3 regions of the Nonomuraea sp. NPDC051941 genome follow, and region 2 is predicted to be linked to each of the others. Evidence: riboswitches for the same ligand, from Rfam matches in the RefSeq annotation. Region 2 holds a riboswitch; each other region holds the start of a gene.
The links. A riboswitch is a leader RNA that binds a small molecule or an ion and turns the genes downstream of it on or off. The one in region 2 is predicted to bind thiamine pyrophosphate.
Positions count from the first base shown of each region.

Region 1 (6,071 bases), on a different contig from region 2:
GCCCACACCGTGGTCGTGTCACCGTCGTGCCGGACCCCCCAGCTCTCCGCCACGTACTCCACGATGCCGAGCCCCCGGCCCCCGAGCGACGACAGGGTCGGGCGGCCCGCGCGCGGCTCGGTCGCCGCACCCCCGTCGCTCACCGCCACTTCGATGTGATCGTCACTCCGAAGCCACGCCACTCTCACCATCCCCGACGGAAGGGGATGCGCGTGCCTCAGCGCGTTGCTCAGCAGCTCGCTCACCACGAGCACCGCGTCATCGATCGCCGTCGAAAAAACCCCGCTGTCCTGCAGCTCAGTGCTCAGGCGCTGGCGGGCGACGGCGACGCTGGACGGCGCGTACGGCAGCAGCACCACGCTTGACACACCCACCTCCCCGTTCCCTGTGCCCCCCGCGGGAACACTCCCCGGTACGACCGAAATGCCCCGTTACTCGATCCCAGAAACCGCATCTCGATCACAGCTTGTACACATTGGACGATAGATCAGCTCAACTGTGACCACCTCGTTACCGCCTCGGTGTGTCGGATCCGATAGTGAAACTAGGCCCCCGACGCTCGCAGTTCGAGACGCATCCGTGTGCCGCCTCCGGGTCTCGGGTGCGCGCTCACGTCTCCGCCTTGGGCCCTGGCGAGGCTGCGGACTATGTAGAGACCGAGCCCCACTCCACCAAACCGTCTCCGGTCGCCGCTGTCCACCTGGACGAACCTCTCAAAGATCCTCTCTCGGTCAGTAGGGGCGATACCGACCCCTTCATCGTCCACGACCACGATTACGTTGTCGGCCTCGGCCCAGGCCTCCACGCTGATCAGCCCGCCCTTGGGTGAGTACTTGAACGCGTTCTCCAGCAGCTGCCCCAGCACGATGTCCGTGGCCAGGGCATCCCCCAGCACATTCGGCAGCCCGTCCTGGATGACCACCTCGACCCGGTGCTTGTCCGACAGCGCGGGCAGCCCGAGCGTGGCCGCGTCGATCCGCTCGGCCAGGTCGAACTCCTCGATCCGCACTTTGAGCTCGTCGGCCCCCGCCCTGGCACCGAGCAGCAGGTGGTCCATGAGCTCGCCCAGCGACCTGGCCCGCTCGGAGATCGTGTGCACGGCCGAGCGGCGTTCGGGGTCGCTCATCTTGTCCCAGCGCCGGTCGAGCGTGCTGGCGAACCCGCGCACGATCGTGATCGGCGTACGCAGCTCGTGGCTGGTCGTGGCCAGGAACAGGTCCTTGGCCTCCTCGAGCTCCTTGGCCGTGGTCACGTCGCGGAAGTCGATGACCACCTCGCCGGTCTCCTCGATCTGCGCGCTCACCACGTCCAGCCACCGCCCGGTCTCCATCTGGAACGTGACCTTCTCGCCCGGCTTGGGCAGCGGGAACGGCGGCGGCCCGCCGATGACGGCGTCGGCCGGGAACGCGGTGAGCTCGGCGGCGGCCGGGTTCCACCGGACGACCCGCCCCGATCCGTCGAGCACGGCGATGCCGTCGGCGCTGGCGTCGAAGACGGCCTGCTCGTGCGCCCGCTGCCGCACCGCCTCCTGGTAGGCCACCGCGTTGCCGACGGCGATGCCCGCGTGACCGGCCAGGAGCTCCAGCAGCTCCAGTTCGAGGTGTCCGGGTGTGCTCTGGGCGAACAGCGCGTACAGGGCCCCGTACGGGCGCCCTCCGACCGCGGCAAGGCCCAGTGCGATCGTGTGCAGCCCCTTCAGCCGGGCCCAGACCAGATCCTCGAGCCCGTTCGACTCCAGCATGACGGTCTTGCCGGTGCGTAAGAGCTTGTCGACGAGGCTCGTGCGCAGGTCCGTGGTGGTGCCCCTGATGGCCTCCGGGAGCTGGTACGTGCTGACCAGCCGTAACCGTTCACCCTCGATCAGCACGAACCCGCCCGCGTCCGCCCCGGTGAGCTCCGTGAGGCTGGCCGAGATCCGGTCGAGCACGGCCGACAGCTCCAGCTCGGAGTTGATGTCGCCGACCACGTCGGTGAGCCGGCGCACCAGCCTGGCCCGGCGCGCCATGCGGTCCTTGGCCACCTGGTCGGCCCGCGCGAGGTGGTGCACGCAGACGTACCCGGCCACGGAGCTGCCCAGGCGCAGCGCGCTGATGTCGACGCGCACGTCGAGCACGGTCCCGTCGTCGCGTAGGCGCTTGGTGCGGACCGAGACCTGGCCGCCGGTGCGCACGCGTTCGAGCACGGCGTTGTGCTCGGCGGTCAGCTCGCCCGGCACGATCGGCGCCCGGCGCCCGAGCATCTCCTCCGCCGTCCACCCGAACAGCCGTTCGGCCGCCTCGTTCCAGACCAGTACGCTCTGATCACGGTCGACGACCACGACGGCGTTGGGCGAACCGGCGAGGGCAGCGCGAGCTATTTCGTCGTCACTACCGGCCCATTCGTCCCCCACTCCTCCATAGTGCACGTGGCGTGGTGAGTGCGTCGGGCGATCCGTCCGATACGCTGCGGTCACGGTGATTCTCGGCGGCGGGGAGGCTGGCGGCATGTCGAGCAACGATCTCGATGCCCTGTTGCGCGTGACCTCCAGCACCTATCGAGGTGAGGCGCCTCCTGACATCGCGTTCGGCCCCTATGACGGGGCCGTCGGCAGGCTGATGCTCGCGGTCACCGGCAAGGGCATCGCGGCGTGCAGCTTCGAGCCGGAAAACGCCGTGTACGAGCTGCTCACGAGGCACGTGGGCAGGTTCATCGGGCCGGATCCGCGCCGGCTCGACCCGGTGCGCAGGGAGCTGGACGCCTACTTCTCCGGCCGCCTGCGCGCGTTCACCACGCCCGTCGACCTGGCGCTGGCGACGTCCTTCGCCCGCACGGTGCTGCAGAAGACGATGGCGGTCCGGTACGGCACCACCACGACGCTGGAGGAGATCGGCGCGAGCATCGGCAGGCCGCGCGCGCTGCGGGCGATCGGCAACGCGCTGGCCTCCAACCCCGTGTGCGTGATCGTGCCGTGCCACCGGGTGGTGCGTGAGGACGGCGCGCTCGGCGACTACGCGGGCGGCGTGGCCGCCAAGCAGCACCTGCTCAACGTCGAAAGGCGCGCGTCGACCAGCTGATCAGCAGGGTGACAAGCACGGCGACGACGGCCGCGCCGAGCGCCCCGTTCATCCACGGCTGCCGGGTGAAGCCGATGGCGTCGCGGACCCCCTGCCAGAAGCCGTCCCATGGCTTGAGCGTGGGCGCGGAGGTCGTCAGCCAGTACGCCACGAAGCCGAGGGCCCACGGCACCAGCCTCGACCAGCGCGAGGGCGCGTTCTCCGCGGTGTTCCAGCTCCGCGAGCCGCCGAGCACGAAGTAGTCCACGGCCAGCACCGCGAACATCGGCACGAACACCGCCCCGATCACCCCGAGGAACGCCCCGTACGAGTTGACGTCCACGACCAGGGCGATCGCCACGCTCAGCACGCCGATGGCGACGGAGAAGACGCGCCGGTCCACCCGCGGCATCAGGTTCTGCAGCGAGACCGTGGTGGAGTAGACGTTGGCGAACGACTGGTCGGTCTCGCGCAGCACCAGGATCGCGAAGAACAGCGCGCCCAGCGGCACCGCCACGAACGCGCCGAACACCGACGTCCCGTCGGCCGCCACCTTGTCGGCCCCCGCCATGGCCACCGCGAACACGCCCAGGCCCAGGCAGGCGACCTGTGCCAGCGTGTAGCCGCCGACCACGCCGGTGAACGCGGCCCTGCTCGACCTGGAGTGCCGGGCGAAGTCGGCCGCCATCGGCACCCACGACACCGACAGCGCGATCACGTAGTCCACGGCGGGCGCGAAGGCCGTCCAGGACCCGCCGGTGTGCGCGGGCGCCCTGGTGAGAAAGAACCAGGCGAACCACACCATCGACACGATCACGCCGATGGTGACGTACCGCCGCAGCAGCCTGACGGACCCGAGCGGCCAGATCGTGAGCGCGGTGGTCAGCACCCCCGCCGCGATCACCCACACCTGGTACGGCACGGCGCCGAAGATCGCGCTGGCCGCCTTGGCGATCACCCACAGCTCGAACGCGGCCCAGCCGAGCATCTGGACGATGTTCAGCACCGTGGGGACGTACGAGATCCGCGCCCCGAACAGGCCCCGCAGCAGCACCATCGCGGGCTGCCCCGTCTGGGTGCCGGGGACGGCGGACAGGCCCACCATGGCGGTGCCGATCAGGCTGCCGACCACGGTCGCCAGGAGCGCGGCGGTCAGGCTGAGGGGAGCGTCGGACAGGGGGTTGAGCAGGAGCAACGCGCCGGAGAAGCCCAGGAGGCTGACTCCGAGATTCGCCCAGAGCGCGCCCTGATCGAGCACGCCCAGGGTCTTCGGCGGCCTGCCTTCAAGAGTCAGCGGAACTTCGTCGACGACATGCGTCATCGCACACTCCCTACGCCGGCATTACCCGGACAGGTTCAGGCGGTCGGCAGCGGATCTATGGCTGCCCTCTCAGCCCGGCGCACCCCGAGCTCCCGCGACAATCTGCAGTTGGCGCCCTCATCATGCCTCAGCGACGGCGAAACCGCCACAGTGGGGCCTTTTTACGCCACGAACGGCTGCTGCCCGGTCTCGCTGACCATCGGGCGGCTCGCGAACTCCCACGACTGCATGCCGCCGCCGACGTTGACGGCGTCGCGCCCGAGCTGGTTGAGCCAGGCCGCGACCTGCAGGGACCGGCCGCCCACCCGGCAGACGACGTAGACCGTGCGGTCGCCGGGCACCTCGTCGACCCGCCCCTGTATCTGGGTCATGGGGATGTGCACGGCCTCCGGGGCGTGCCCCGCGACCCATTCGTCCTGCTCACGGACGTCGAGCAGGTAAGCGTCTGCCGGAACGGCACTGGCCTCGATCTCAGGAACGGTCATGACTCCATCATCTCGCGCCTGGCGTCGTAGGCCGCACGCGCCGCGGCGATCTCCTCCTGGTGCGTCTCCGTCCAGGTGACCAGCGACTTGATGGTCTCGTGCAGCGTACGGCCGAGCGGCGTGAGCGCGTAGTCCACCCTGGGCGGCACGACGGGGTGCACCGTGCGGCTGACCAGGCCGTCGCGCTCCAGCTGGCGCAGGGTCACGCTGAGCATGCGCTGGCTGACGCCGTCGATCTCGCGGCGGAGCTGGGTGAAGCGCAGGCTCTGGCAGTCGAGCAGGGCGATCACGAGCAGCGACCACTTGTCGGCGATGCGGTCGAGGATCTGGCGCACCTCGCAGTCCTCGCGCGTGTCCCACTGGCGCACGTCGTAGTCGTCGAGCGGTTCCACAGTGCCTTCTTCCGTCGAGCTCACTTGAGAAGGCGGGACAGCCGGCGGTCGGCGAGGGGCTTGCCGCCGGTCTGGCAGGTGGGGCAGTACTGCAGCGAGGAGTCCGCGAAGGACACCTCGCGGATCGTGTCGCCGCAGACGTCGCACGGCTGCCCGGCCCGGTTGTGGACCCGCAGCCCCGACTTCTTCTCCGCCTTGAGGTCCTTGGCCGCCAGCCCGTGCGCCCGCTCCACCGCCTCCCCCAGGGTGGTGATGATGGCCTCGTGCAGGTCGGCGATCTGCGCGTCCGTCAGCGTGGCCGCGATCTTGAACGGGGACATCTTGGCCGCGTGCAGCACCTCGTCCGAGTACGCGTTCCCGATGCCGGCGATGATCTTCTGGTCGCGCAGCAGCCCCTTGATCTGGGTGCGGTTGCCGCCCACGATGCGCTTGAGCGCGTCGACGGTGAAGGACTCGTCGAGGGGGTCGGGGCCGAGTGCGGCGACGCCGGGGACGTCGTCCGGGTTCTTGGTGACGTAGACGGCCAGGCGCTTCTGCGTCCCGGCCTCCGTCAGCTCGAACCCGGGCGCCAGGCCCTCCTCGTCGGGCGCCAGCCGGACCCGTACCGCGAGCGGGCCCTTGCCGGGACGTACGGGCTTCGCGCCCGACAGGTCGTCGCGCCAGCGCAGCCACCCCGCCCGGGCCAGGTGGATGACCAGGTGGAGGCCGTCGCAGTCGAGGTCGAGGAACTTGCCGTGCCTCGACACCCCGGTGATGGTCAGCCCGCCGAGCGCGGTCACCGGCGGGTCGAACGTCTTGAGCGCCTGGAAGGCCACCACGTCGATCCCCAGGACCGTGCGGC
Region 1 is NZ_JBIUCF010000015.1:45,820-51,890, reverse strand. It holds gene ACIHFD_RS25030 (ATP-binding protein) at 1-368, opposite strand, end outside; gene ACIHFD_RS25025 (PAS domain-containing sensor histidine kinase) at 545-2,389, opposite strand; gene ACIHFD_RS25020 (methylated-DNA--[protein]-cysteine S-methyltransferase) at 2,484-3,053, shown strand; gene ACIHFD_RS25015 (purine-cytosine permease family protein) at 3,022-4,353, opposite strand; TPP riboswitch at 4,344-4,459, opposite strand; gene ACIHFD_RS25010 (rhodanese-like domain-containing protein) at 4,515-4,838, opposite strand; gene ACIHFD_RS25005 (helix-turn-helix domain-containing protein) at 4,835-5,230, opposite strand; gene ACIHFD_RS25000 (Fpg/Nei family DNA glycosylase) at 5,251-6,071, opposite strand, start outside.
Region 1: linked by a shared signal. The riboswitch ahead of ACIHFD_RS25015 (purine-cytosine permease family protein) and the one ahead of tenA (thiaminase II) in region 2 are both predicted to bind thiamine pyrophosphate.

Region 2 (6,071 bases):
ACGAGGTGGTCAGCTCGGAGGCGCTCGTCGAGGTGCTGTGGCCCCGGACGCAGCCGTCGTCGGCCGTGGCCAACCTGCGCACCTACGTGAGCACGCTGCGCTCGGCCGGCGTCCAGATCGAGGCCCGGCCCTCCGGTTACGTGATGCAGCTCGACACGGGGCGGCTGGACGCCCTGGAGTTCGAGGACCTGGTGGCCAGGGCGCGGGCGGCGGGGCGTACCGAGGAGGCGGCGGAGCACTTACGCCGGGCGCTGGCGTTGTGGCGCGGCACCCCGCTCGGCGACCTGCCCGCCAGCGCGCTGTGGGACGGGCGGCTGCGCGCGCTCACCCAGGCCCGGCTGGCCGCGGTCGAGGAGTTGGTGGGGCTGAAACTGGCCCGAGGCGAGCACGCCGCCGCGATCGACGACCTGCGCGACCTGATCGGCGAGCACCCCTACCGCGAGGACCTGTGGCAGCAGCTGATCCTCGCCCTGCACCACAGCGGCCGGCGGGCCGAGGCCCTGAACGCCTACGCCACGATCAGACGGCAGCTCGTGGACGAGCTGGGCATCGAGCCGGGGCAGGAATTACGCGACGTGCACGCGTCCGTGCTGGCGGGCGACGCCCCGCCCGCGCCTGTCGCGGCGGCGCCCCACCAGCTCCCCGCGGACGTGCCGGACTTCACCGGTAGGGCGCAGGACATCGCGGCCGTGACGCGCGCCCTGTCCCCCGAGGCCCACCGGCCGGACGGGCCGCCCGCGATCGCCGTGGTGACCGGACCGCCGGGGGTGGGCAAGTCCGCGCTGGCCGTGCACTGCGCCCACGCGTTACGGGCGGGCTACCCCGCCGGCCAGCTCTACCTGTGCCTGGGCGGCACCGACTCCGAACCCGCCGACCCGCTCGCCCTCCTGGCCGAGGCGCTGCGCGCGCTGGGCGTCGCGGAGCCGGCTCTGCCGCCGACCGTGCGCGAGCGGGCCTCGCTGTACCGCTCCTTGCTGTCCGAGCGCCCGATGCTGGTCCTCCTCGACGACGCCGCCGACACCGCCCAGGTACGCGCCCTGCTCCCCGGCAGCGGCAGCGCGGTGCTCGTCACGAGCCGACGGCGGATCGCCGAGCTGCCCGGCGCGCTCCAGCTCGAACTCGACGTGCTGCCGCCCGCGGAGGCCGAGCAGCTCCTGGGCCGGATCGTCGGCCCCGAGCGGGTGGCCGAGGAACGCGAGGCCGCCCGGGCGATCGTGCGCTCCTGCGGCCACTTACCGCTGGCCGTCCGCGTGGCCGGGGCCCGGCTGTCCGGACGGCCCGGCTGGTCGCTGGGCGTGCTGCGGCAGCGGCTGGAGGACGAGGCCGGCCGCCTCGACGAGTTACGCGCCGGCGACCTGGAGGTACGCGGCTCGTTCGAGCTCAGCTACCGGCGGCTGTCCGACGACGCCGCCCTGGCCTTCCGCGCGATCGGCCTGCTCGGCGAGCAGTCCGTCCCCGGCTGGGTGGCCGACGCCGTGCTCGACCGGCCCCGGGCCGACGCCGTCGTAGACACCCTGGTGGACGCGAACCTCCTGCGGCTGGCCGGCACCGACCACGTCGGCCAGCCCCGCTACCGGCTCCACGACCTGATCCGCTGCGCCGCCAAGGAGAAGGCGGGCGGTGACGAGCGGCACGCGCTGGCCCGGGTGCTCGGCGGCTGGCTGACCGCCGCCGAGCACGCCTCCCTGCGGCTGCCCACCACTCTCTTCGGGCTGACGTCCGACCTCGCGCCCCGCTGGAGCCTGGAGCGGGAGACCCTCGGCCGCCTGACCGCCCGGCCGCTGTCGTGGTTCGACGCCGAGCGGGAGTCCCTGGTCGAGGCCGTACAGCTCGCCGCCGGCGCGGGCCTGGCCCAGTCGGCGTGGGGACTGGCCGCCACCCTGGTCCCGTACTTCGACCTGCACTGCCTCCTGGACGAGTGGCAGCTGACGCACCGCCTCGCCCTCGACAGCGCCCGCGCGGCCGGCGACCGCCTCGGGGAGGCCGCCATGCTGCGCGGCCTGGCCCAGGTCTGCCTCTACCAGGACCGGTACGCCGAGGCCGAGGACATGTTCAGGCGGGCCCGCGCCATCTTCCACGAGCTGGGCGACACGCGGAGCGAGGCCATCTCGATCTGCGGGCTGGCGGCGGTCAGCCAGTTCTCCAACCGGCATCTCAAGGCGCTCGCGTCCTTTCGGCAGGCGCTGGCCATGTTCCTGGCCATCGGCGACCGCAGCGGCGAGGCGTACGCGCGGCAGGCGATCGGGCGCGTCTACCTGTCGCTGCGGGACCTGCAGCAGGCGTCCCGGTGGCTGGGGGACGCGCTGCGGCTGGCCGAGGAGCTCGGCGACGCCCACCGCGAGGGCTGCGTGTCGATGCAGCTCGGCCGCATGTACGACCTGTTCGCCCAGTCGGACCGGGCCATGCGCTACCAGGGGCACGCGCTGGGCATCTTCGAGGCGCTCGGCGACCGCCACTGCGGCGCGTACGCCATGCGGAACCTGGGCGGGCTCCAGGTGGCCAGGGGCGACCGTTCGGACGGCTCCGACCAGTTGGAGCGCTCCCTGGTGATCTTCCAGCAACTGGGGGACCGCAGCGGGGAGGCGGACACGTACCAGACGCTCGGCGAGCTGTACCGCTCGTCCGGCCGCACCGCGCTGGCCACCCATTACCTCCATCAGGCCCGTGAGCTGCGCAGGGAGCTCAGCGAGTCGTTCGCGTGAGCTGCGGCCGGAGCCATTGTCCCGTGGGCCAGGTCTCCAGGCGCCAGGCGCTGTCCCAGAACATCCACTCGTACTCGGTGGCCCGGCAGAACGCCTCGTCCATCGCCCGGCGCGTCTCGGGGTCGGCGCTCTCGGCCAGCCGGTCGGTGATGGCCTTGGCCTGCTCCACCGAGGCGGCGAAGGCGGGGTCGGAGTAGGTGCCGATCCAGGTCCGGTACGGGTGGTCGGCCGCGCCCGCCGTACGTTCGAGCAGCGCCGCGCCGACGTCCTGGTAGACCCAGAAGCACGGCAGCACGGCGGCGGCGAGCACGGGCAACGGGGCGGCCAGGGCCGTGGCCTGGAGGTAGGAGGAGTAGGCCAGGCAGGTCGGCGAGGTGGCGACGGCCGCCGTCTCGCCGGCCGTCAGCCCGAACTCCTCCAGATAGCCGGTGTGCAGGGCCCGCTCGACGACGAGCGCCGTGTGCGCGCTCTGCGCGAAGAACGCGGCGTCGGCCGGGGAGCCGGCGCGGGCCGAGGCGGTCGCGAGGACCTTGGCGTAGGCCACCAGGTAGCGCCCGTCCTGGACCAGGTAGAACGCGAATCGCTCGCGATCGAGGGTGCCGTCGCCGAGCGCGGCGTTGAACGGGTGGTCGTGGATCGCCTCGAGCAGCGTGGCCGTGCGCGCCCAGATTTTCTCACAGAAGGTCACCGATGACGTCCCTTCGCTAGTGCGAACTAGATCAGGTTCGACGGGTGTGATCTCAGCCCGGCAGCCCGGGCACCCCGCGTCACGGCCAACGCTAGCAGAAGGCCCGGCCCGGTCGTGCGGCCGGTCGTGTCAGGCGGGGATCAGCTCGTGCAGCGTGCCCGGGGTGTAGACCCGCGCCCCCTCCGGGAGGCCGGTCGGCGCCTCCAGCCCGATGTAGGTGGTGGGCCCGGCCGGCGTGCTCTTCGCGCGCAGCAGGTCGGCCAGGTAGCGGACGCGCAGGAAGTCGCGTTCGACGATGGAGCGCACCAGCAGGGAGGCGCTGACGCGGTTGCCCTCCACCTGGTTGAAGCCGGGGTGGCCCTTCAGGTAGAGGTGCAGCCACTTCACCAGCCAGCCGCCGTCGGCGCCGCGCAGGAAGACGAGCGGCAAGGCGATCCGGCCGGAGCCGCGCAGGTCCGACTTCATGCGCACGGTACGCGGCTCGAACGGCCTGCCTTCCTGCGCGGCGTCCCTGGTCATGTAGCCGAAGAACGCCTCGGCGGCCTCGTCGAACGCTTCCCCGTCGTAGATGTTCACCTGCGGGATGATGATCGGCTGGGTCGCGGCGGCGAGCCGGATGTCGATGAACTCGGACGCGCCTTCGGGCGCCTCGGTGAGGTCGCCGGAGTAGTGGGCGAAGTCGTTGGTGTAGTTCGTCCAGGAAATGTGCGTCGGGTCGTCGTAGGAGGCGTCGAGCATGAGCGCGGACAGGTCGTAGTCGGTGCGCTGCCGGGCCTCGCGCCAGTGGACGAAGAACCTGAGCAGTTCGCCGTCCACCGCCGACACCGAGCCCCGGGGCAGCAGGCCCAGCCCGGGCACGACGGCCTTGCCGGACAGCGGCAGGGCGACGTCGAGCACGTCGGGGTCGACGATCAGCTCGCCGGGGTCGGGGAGGCGGCGGGCGATCTCCTCGTCCAGGATGGCCAGCGCCCGCGCCAGGGCCTCCTCCTCCAGCGGCGAGCGGGAGTCGGGGGCCGCCCACGCCCTGCCCTGCCGGTTGACGAAGACGCGGCCCGCGACGGGGGCGAGCCGGTTCTGCAGATGCTCCCGCAGCGACAGCAGGACGCGGCCGGAGGCGCCCGAGGCGGCCCCTTCCGCGGCATCCAGCACGGCCGACGTGGACAGGCCGATCCGCAGCAGGTGGTCGAGGCGGCGCAGCAGCGCGCCGGGGGCCTGCTCCAGCAGCTTCACCGCCTCGGCGGTGCGGCCCGCCGACAGGGCGGTCTCGACCCGGCCGTCCAGGCTCGGGGCCGGGCGCGTGCCCCTGGCGGTTTCGAAGACGGCCCGGGCGCGCGGGAACTGCGGGTACTCGTGGGGGTGCAGCCGTTCGCCGAGCCGCTTCCACTCCTCCCGGTGGCGCGGCACGTCGCCGAGCCTGGCCGGGGAGGCGACCGCGTCCAGGGCTCCCAGCAGGGCGCGGCGCTCGGCCCGGCGGAACGAGCGGAACCTGGTGGGCTCGGCCAGCGCGACATCGCCGCCGGAGCAGCCGCAGGCGAGCCGGAGCACGTCGGTCACGGTGTCGACCAGCAGCGGCCGGCCCTCGGCCAGCCGGACCTCGTTGACGATCGCGCGGTTCTCGCGCACGGGGACGCGCTCGGGCTCGTCGGCGCAGAACCCGGCCAGCAGGCGCAGCGCGGCCAGGTCCTCGGCGGCCAGGGGCACCTCGGAGCCCGCCAGCGAGAAGTAGAGCTCCCGCGCCTCCGACTCCAGGCTCCCGCCCAGCTCCAGCACGGTCACCCGGTCCCCGGCCAGCGGGATCAGCTCGGCGTGCGCGGCCAGCAGGTCGGCGTAGGTATGTTGGTAACGGCCGTAGCCAGGCAGGGAGAGCAGGTTGAGCGCCGAGGTCTCGACGCGGGCGGCGGCGACCGGGTCGAGCAGGGCCTCGCGCAGCAGCCCGGCCCAGAACTCCAGGGTGTCAGGCACGTTCTTGGGGAAGTCGAGGAAGTACGCGTTGTGCCGGACGTGATCACCCACGAGCGTGCGGACGGCGGCAAGGATGCGGACGCCGAGGTCGACCACGGTCTCGCCGCGCAGCCCGGACAGCCGCTCGAGCAGCGCGGCCGAGCACGTGAAGCCGACGCTGAGCAGCGCCGCGTCGAGCTGGCGGGCGGCGGTCTCCCCCCAGCCGGACCCGGATCCGGCGGGCGCGGCGCCGATGGGCACGCGCAGCCGCCGGGCGATGACGAGGCTTTCCAGAGTGTCCACGAACGGCACCATATAGCCGGGACACGCCCGATCGCGGGGGGTTTTCCGCGCCCGTGCCGAGGGTGCGGCCGGTCAGCGGCGGGGCTGCGCGAGCTCGGCAGCCGGGCCCGCCGCGCGCTCAACGGCCGGTCAGAGGTGGGGGGCCGCTTCGCGCGTACCGCCCGGGCGCAGCACGCCCGCCAGCGCCAGCGCGACCAGGACCCCGGCACCGCCCGCCACCGCGATCGCGGGCCCGGGCGCGATCACCTCTCCGAGCGCCCCGACCAGCGCCGCCCCGGCCGCCTGCCCCGTCATCAGCCCGGACGACTGCAGCCCGAACGCCTGCCCCCGCACCTCCTCGGGCACCGACTCCACGAACCGCCGCTGCAACCCCAGCTGGTACGACAGCCCCGCGGTCGCCACCGCGGCCAGCATGGCGGCCCACGCCATCCCCGGCC
Region 2 is NZ_JBIUCF010000071.1:46,399-52,469, reverse strand. It holds gene ACIHFD_RS61405 (BTAD domain-containing putative transcriptional regulator) at 1-2,702, shown strand, start outside; gene tenA (thiaminase II) at 2,683-3,390, opposite strand; TPP riboswitch at 3,382-3,477, opposite strand; gene ACIHFD_RS61395 (hypothetical protein) at 3,520-5,634, opposite strand; gene ACIHFD_RS61390 (MFS transporter) at 5,764-6,071, opposite strand, start outside.

Region 3 (6,071 bases), on a different contig from region 2:
AGACTTCGAGGAGCGCGAGTTCTTCGCGGGCCTCCAGACCCTTCTCCCGCAGTTGGATGATGTCCACGCCGCCGGCCAGCACCGAGTCGAGGAACTCCGCCAGGTCGCCGCGGTCGCGGCGGCCGTCGGTGCAGAGATAGAGGCGGGCTTCAGAAACCGAGGGCTTGGGCACGCCGCTTGACCTCGGTATGACGGCCGGCCTTGATCGCCTCGATGGGCGATCCGGGCAGGGACTCGTCAGGGGTGAAGAGCCAGCGCAGCGACTCGACATCGTCGTAGCCGGCGTCCAGCAACACGGTCAGCGTGCCGGGCAGGCCCTTCATCACATCCTTTCCATCGAGGAACACAGCGGGCACCTGTGGCCCGCCGCCCCCCCGGCGTACGCCGAGCAGCTTGTGGTCCTTGAGGAGTTGCTTGGCCCGCCCGATCGGAAGGTCTAGGCGCGAGGCCACTTCGGGGAGCGTGAGCCACTCGTCTACGAGTTGGTCGGTCTCCCGGTCGATCTGTGCAACAGAAAGCGTCACGAAACCACAACTACCACATGCCGTGCTTGCTCAAACAACACAATCCCGTAGAGGGACTTCTGGATCTACCAGGCGTTCCGCGTCGAGACGGTGTCCCGCGTCGATGATTCTGCGCCCCTGTACGAGGTCTCGCGGCCGGTCCACGGCGAGCACCGCGGCGAGGGCGTCGTCGGCCGTGAGCCAGACGGCCGACCACTTGCCCTCCGGCTCGCCCCGGTAGATCAGGCGCTCGCCTGCCAAATGATGACCGGCGTATTGCACCATGTGCCCGAACTGTTCCGACCAGAAGTACGGAACGGGATCGTACGCGACGTCCTCACCCAGCAAGCTCGCGGCGGCCACCTCGGGGGCGTTGAGCGCGGTGTCCCAGTGCTCGACCCTGAGCCTGGTCTGCCAGCGGCGCGACCACCAGGCGGCGCAGTCGCCGACGGCGACCGTGTTCGGCAGGGAGGCACGCAGGTGCTCGTCCACGACGACGCCGTTGTGGAGGTCGATGTCGGCGCCGGTGAGCCATTCGACGGCCGGGCGCACGCCGATGCCCGTGACCACCACGTGGGCGTCCACGAACTCCCCGCCCACCAGCCGCACGCCGCCCTCGTCCACGGAGTCGACCATGGTGTCGAGCCGCAGGTCGATGCCGTCGTACCAGCGCTCGGTGCGGGCCCCGATCTCGGCGCCGACGGCCGTCGCGAGCGGCGCCGGGCCGGCCTCGATCACGGTCACCGCGCACCCGGCGCGGCGGGCGGCGGTGGCCACCTCCGCGCCGATCCAGCCGGCGCCGATGATCGAGACGCGGGCGCCGGGGACGAGCATGGCCCTGAGCTCGTGGGCGTCGTCGAGCGTGCGCAGCACGTGTTGCGGGCCGTCGCCGAGCAGCCTGATCGGCTCGGCGCCGGTGGCGATGACCAGTCCGTCGTAGCCGAGCTCGCCCTCGGTGGTCTCCACGACCCCCTCGCGCAGCGCCTTGGCGCTGACCCCCGGCTGGAACACCACGTCGAGCGAGGCCAGGTCGGTGTCGACATAGCTGGTGTCGGCGTCGCCGAACAGCACGGCCTTGGACAGGGGTGGACGGTCGTAGGGGCGATGCCGCTCCTCGCCGACCAGCGTGATCCGCCCGCCGAACCCGCGTGCGCGCAGCGCCTCCACGGTGCGCACTCCGGCCAGGCCCGCTCCCACCACCACGACTTCGTTCACGTTCATGACCCTAACGTGGGCCGGTGTCCGGGCGTCGCAGCGAGGCCGTAGGCTGGGGGCGTAAGACGCGCGGGAGTCCGGCCGTGACCGGGCTGAGAGGAAGGCTGCCATCGGGCCTTCGACCGCAAGACACCTGATCCGGATCATGCCGGCGAAGGGAGCGCGGATGGATGTGATCGTGGGCGGCGGGGTCGTCGGCCTCTCGCTGGCCTGGCGGCTGGCCCGCGAAGGGCGGCCCGTCACCCTGGTGGACCCGGCCCCCGCCTCGGGGGCCTCACACGCGGCGGCGGGGATGCTGGCGCCGGTCAGCGAGGTCACCTACACGGAGGTGCCGCTGCTGCGGCTCGGCGTGGCGTCGCTGCGCCGCTGGCCCGCCTTCGCCGCCGAGCTGGCCGCCGACGCGGGGCTGGCCGGCCCCGAGGCCCTGGACCTGCGCTCCGAGGGGACGCTCGACGTGGCGTTCGGGGCGGACGACCTGGCCGCGCTGGACGAGCTGGCCGCGTACCTGGAGAAGCTGGAGCTCCCCGTCCGGCGGCTGACCGGCCGCGAGTGCCGCCGCCTGGAGCCCATGCTGGCTCCCTCGGTGCGGGGCGGGCTGCTGGCCGTCGGCGATTCCTGGGTGGACCCGCGCCGCGTGACGGCGGCGCTGCTCGCCGCGCTCGACCGGCGGGGAGTCCAGCTCGTACGGGCGCGCGTCGGCGAGCTGCTGCGCGACGGCGGCCGGGTCACAGGGGTACGCCTGGAGCCGCCCGGCGGCGACGACCGGCGAGCCGAGCTGCGGGCGGAGCGGGTGATCCTGGCGGCCGGGGCGTGGAGCGCCGGGCTGGCCGAGGTGCCGGTCCGGCCGGTCAAGGGGCAGATCATGCGGTTGCGTTCGCCGCAGCCGCTGCTCACCCGGTGCGTCCGCGGCACCGTGCACGGCACGCCGGTCTACCTCGTCCCCCGGGGTGACGGCGAGCTGGTGGTCGGGGCCACGCAGGAGGAGATGGGCTTCGACACCAGGGTGACCGCGGGCGGGCTCTACGAGCTGCTGCGCGACGCCAGGGAGCTGGTGCCGGGCATCACCGAGCTGGAGGTCTCCGACGTGGTGGCCGGGCTGCGGCCGGGCACGCCGGACAACCTGCCGCTCATCGGCCCGAGCGGCACCCCGGGGCTGGCGCTGGCCACCGGCCACCACCGGGGCGGCGTGCTCCTGGCGCCGCTCACGGCGGACATCCTGCTGGGCGAGGAGGGCGAGCTCGCGGCAATGTGCTCGCCCGGGAGATTTCGGGATATTTCATGATTGTGATGATCAACGGGGCCTCGCACGAGGTGGCCGACGGCACGACCGTGGCGCAGGCCGTACGCACATTGACCACGGCCACCACCGGAGTGGCCGTGGCCGTCAACGACGAGGTGGTCACGCGGAGCTCGTGGGAGACGACGGCGCTCAGCGACCGTGACCGGGTGGAGGTTCTGACGGCGGTGCAAGGTGGATGATCTGATCATCGCCGGGGAGAGCTTCTCCTCCCGGCTCATCATGGGCACCGGCGGCGCGCCCTCGCTGGACGTGCTCGACCAGGCGCTGGCCGCGTCCGGCACCGAGCTGACCACGGTGGCGATCCGGCGGCTCGACCCGAACGCCCGCGGCTCGGTCCTGGACGTGCTGCGCAAGCGGGACATCAAGGTGCTCCCCAACACCGCGGGCTGCTTCACGGCGGGCGAGGCCGTGCTGACGGCGCGGCTGGCCAGGGAGGCCCTCGGCACGAACTGGGTCAAGGTCGAGGTCATCTCCGACGAGCGGACCCTGCTGCCCGACCCGATCGAGACGTTCGACGCGGCCGAACGGCTGGTGGCCGACGGGTTCGTGGTGCTGCCGTACATCGGGGACGACCCGGCGCTGGCGCGGCGGCTGGAGCAGGCGGGCTGCTCGGCCGTCATGCCGCTGGGCGGGCCGATCGGCTCGGGTCTCGGCATCCGCAACCCGCACAGCATCGAGCTGATCGTGGAGGCCGTTTCCGTGCCGGTGGTCCTCGACGCGGGCATCGGCACGGCCAGCGACGCCGCGCTGGCGATGGAGCTGGGCTGCGCCGCCGTGATGCTGGCCACGGCGGTCACCAGGGCCCAGCGGCCCGATCTCATGGCGGCCGCCATGAAGCAGGCCGTGGAGGCCGGACGGCTGGCGCGGCTGGCGGGCCGCATCCCGCGCAGGCGCTACGCCGAGGCCTCCTCACCGATGACTCCCTGACCGGAGTGCCGATGCCCCCTCCCCCGAGTGCCGACGGCTCCCCGGCCCGAGTGCCGGTGGCCCCCGGCCCGAGTGACGGTGGCTCGCTGACCCGAGGGACGCGTGGGGAGCTGGGACGTTCCAACGGGAACGTCTCAGCATCGGTTTCGGGCGGCGAGGCCCTCCCAGTGGCAAAACGCCCGTAAACTCAGCGGGGTGGATACGACGACTGCGGACCCCCTGGTCGGGCGGCTCCTCGATGGGCGCTACCGCATCGAGAGCCGGATCGCCCGGGGCGGTATGGCGACCGTCTACCTCGCGCTGGACGTCCGCCTGGACCGGACGGTGGCGCTGAAGGTCATGCACGGCTCACTGGCCGAGGACCCCGCGTTCGTGCGGAGGTTCATCGGCGAGGCCAAGTCGGTTGCCCGCCTCTCACACCCCAACGTGGTGCACGTCTTCGACCAGGGCACGGACAACGACGTCGTCTACCTGTCGATGGAGTACGTGCCCGGCAAGACGCTGCGCGACATCCTTCGTGAGCGCGGCAGGCTGCCCGCCCGCGAGGCGCTCGAGATCATGATCCCGGTGCTCGCCGCCCTCGGCGCGGCCCACCAGGCCGGGATGGTCCACCGCGACGTGAAGCCGGAAAACGTCCTGATGACCGACGACGGCCGGGTCAAGGTCGTCGACTTCGGCCTGGCCCGGGCCATCGAGGCCACCAACCAGACCCGCACCGGCGTGATGATCGGCACCATCGGCTACATGGCGCCCGAGCAGGTCACCACCGGCGCCGCCGACGTGCGCAGCGACGTCTACGCCGCGGGCATCATGCTGTTCGAGCTGGTCACCGGCCAGCAGCCGTACGACGGCGCGACGCCCATGTCGGTGGCCTACCGGCACGTCCACGACACCGTGCCCGCGCCGTCCTCGGTGTTCCCCGACGTGCCGGCGCTGATCGACACGCTGGTGACCCAGGCGACGGCCCGCGAGCCGGACCAGCGGCCCGCCGACGCGACCGCGATGCTCGTGGCCGCCGTCGACGCGCACCGGATGCTGCCGCGCCTGACCAACCCGCCGGCCTCCCACGCCCAGACGCAGGTGTTCAACGCCTCCGGCGCCGCCTCGATGCCCCAGCCCGCCCCCGCCCACACCTTGATCCAGCCGCGGGCGGAGGTGCCGCCGCAGGGGCAGCGGGCGGGGTTCAAGCCCAACTGGTTCCTGGTGCTGCTCGCCGGGGTGATGGTGGTCGCGGTCGGGCTGACCGGCTGGTACTTCGCGCAGCCCGAGATGGTCTCCGTCCCCGACCTGGTCGGCAAGAACCTGGCGCTGGCCAAGAGCAGCGCCGCCGCGGCCGGTTTCAAGGTCCAGGAGGCCGACGGCGTCAACAACGAGAAGATGGCCGCGGGCCTGGTCCTCAGCACCGACCCGGCGGCCGCCACCGAGGTGGAGAAGGGCACCACGATCACGCTGGTCCCCTCGCTCGGGCCCAAGCGCGTCGCCGTGCCCAACACCGAGGGCATGACCGGCGACCAGGCCCGGGCCAAGATCGCCGATGCCGGGCTGACCGTGGGCGTCGTCAAGCGGCTGGCCAACCAGGAGGTCGAGCGCGACAAGGTCATCCGCACCTCGCCGCAGGTCGGCGAGAAGGTGCGGGAGGGCGCCAAGGTCGACATCTACGTCAGCGCCGGCATGGTGATGCCCGACGTCAACAGCATGCCCAAGGACGAGGCCGCCCAATATCTCGGTGGTCTGGGCTTCCAGGTGCAGGTCAACGAGGTCGACGACGACGCCGAGCCGTGCACGGTCATCGCGCAGACGCCCAAGGCGAAGTCCGAGGTGGACAAGGGCACGCAGGTCATGGTCACGGTGGCCCGGTGCCAGACGGACTTCTGGGACTGGTTCAACGGCGACAGGGACGACGAGGCCCGCGACGACCAGCAGTTCGCCCTGGTGCCGGCGGTGATCGGCAAAGAGGTCAGGGACGCCAAGACGGAGTTAGAGGCGCTGGGGTTCAAGGTGCGGGTGCAGCGGTTGGGCAACCGCGGGGTGGTCCAGTTCCAGCGGCCGTTGCCCAACAGCGAGCGGCCGCAGGGGGCCACGGTCGTCCTCTGGCAGTGAGGTCCCTTCGGCGACACGCGGGCGAT
Region 3 is NZ_JBIUCF010000003.1:148,932-155,002, reverse strand. It holds gene thiE (thiamine phosphate synthase) at 1-172, opposite strand, end outside; gene ACIHFD_RS07220 (Rv2175c family DNA-binding protein) at 150-524, opposite strand; gene ACIHFD_RS07215 (NAD(P)/FAD-dependent oxidoreductase) at 555-1,724, opposite strand; TPP riboswitch at 1,778-1,895, shown strand; gene thiO (glycine oxidase ThiO) at 1,885-3,000, shown strand; gene thiS (sulfur carrier protein ThiS) at 2,997-3,197, shown strand; gene ACIHFD_RS07200 (thiazole synthase) at 3,190-3,945, shown strand; gene pknB (Stk1 family PASTA domain-containing Ser/Thr kinase) at 4,141-6,045, shown strand.
Region 3: linked by a shared signal. The riboswitch ahead of thiO (glycine oxidase ThiO) and the one ahead of tenA (thiaminase II) in region 2 are both predicted to bind thiamine pyrophosphate.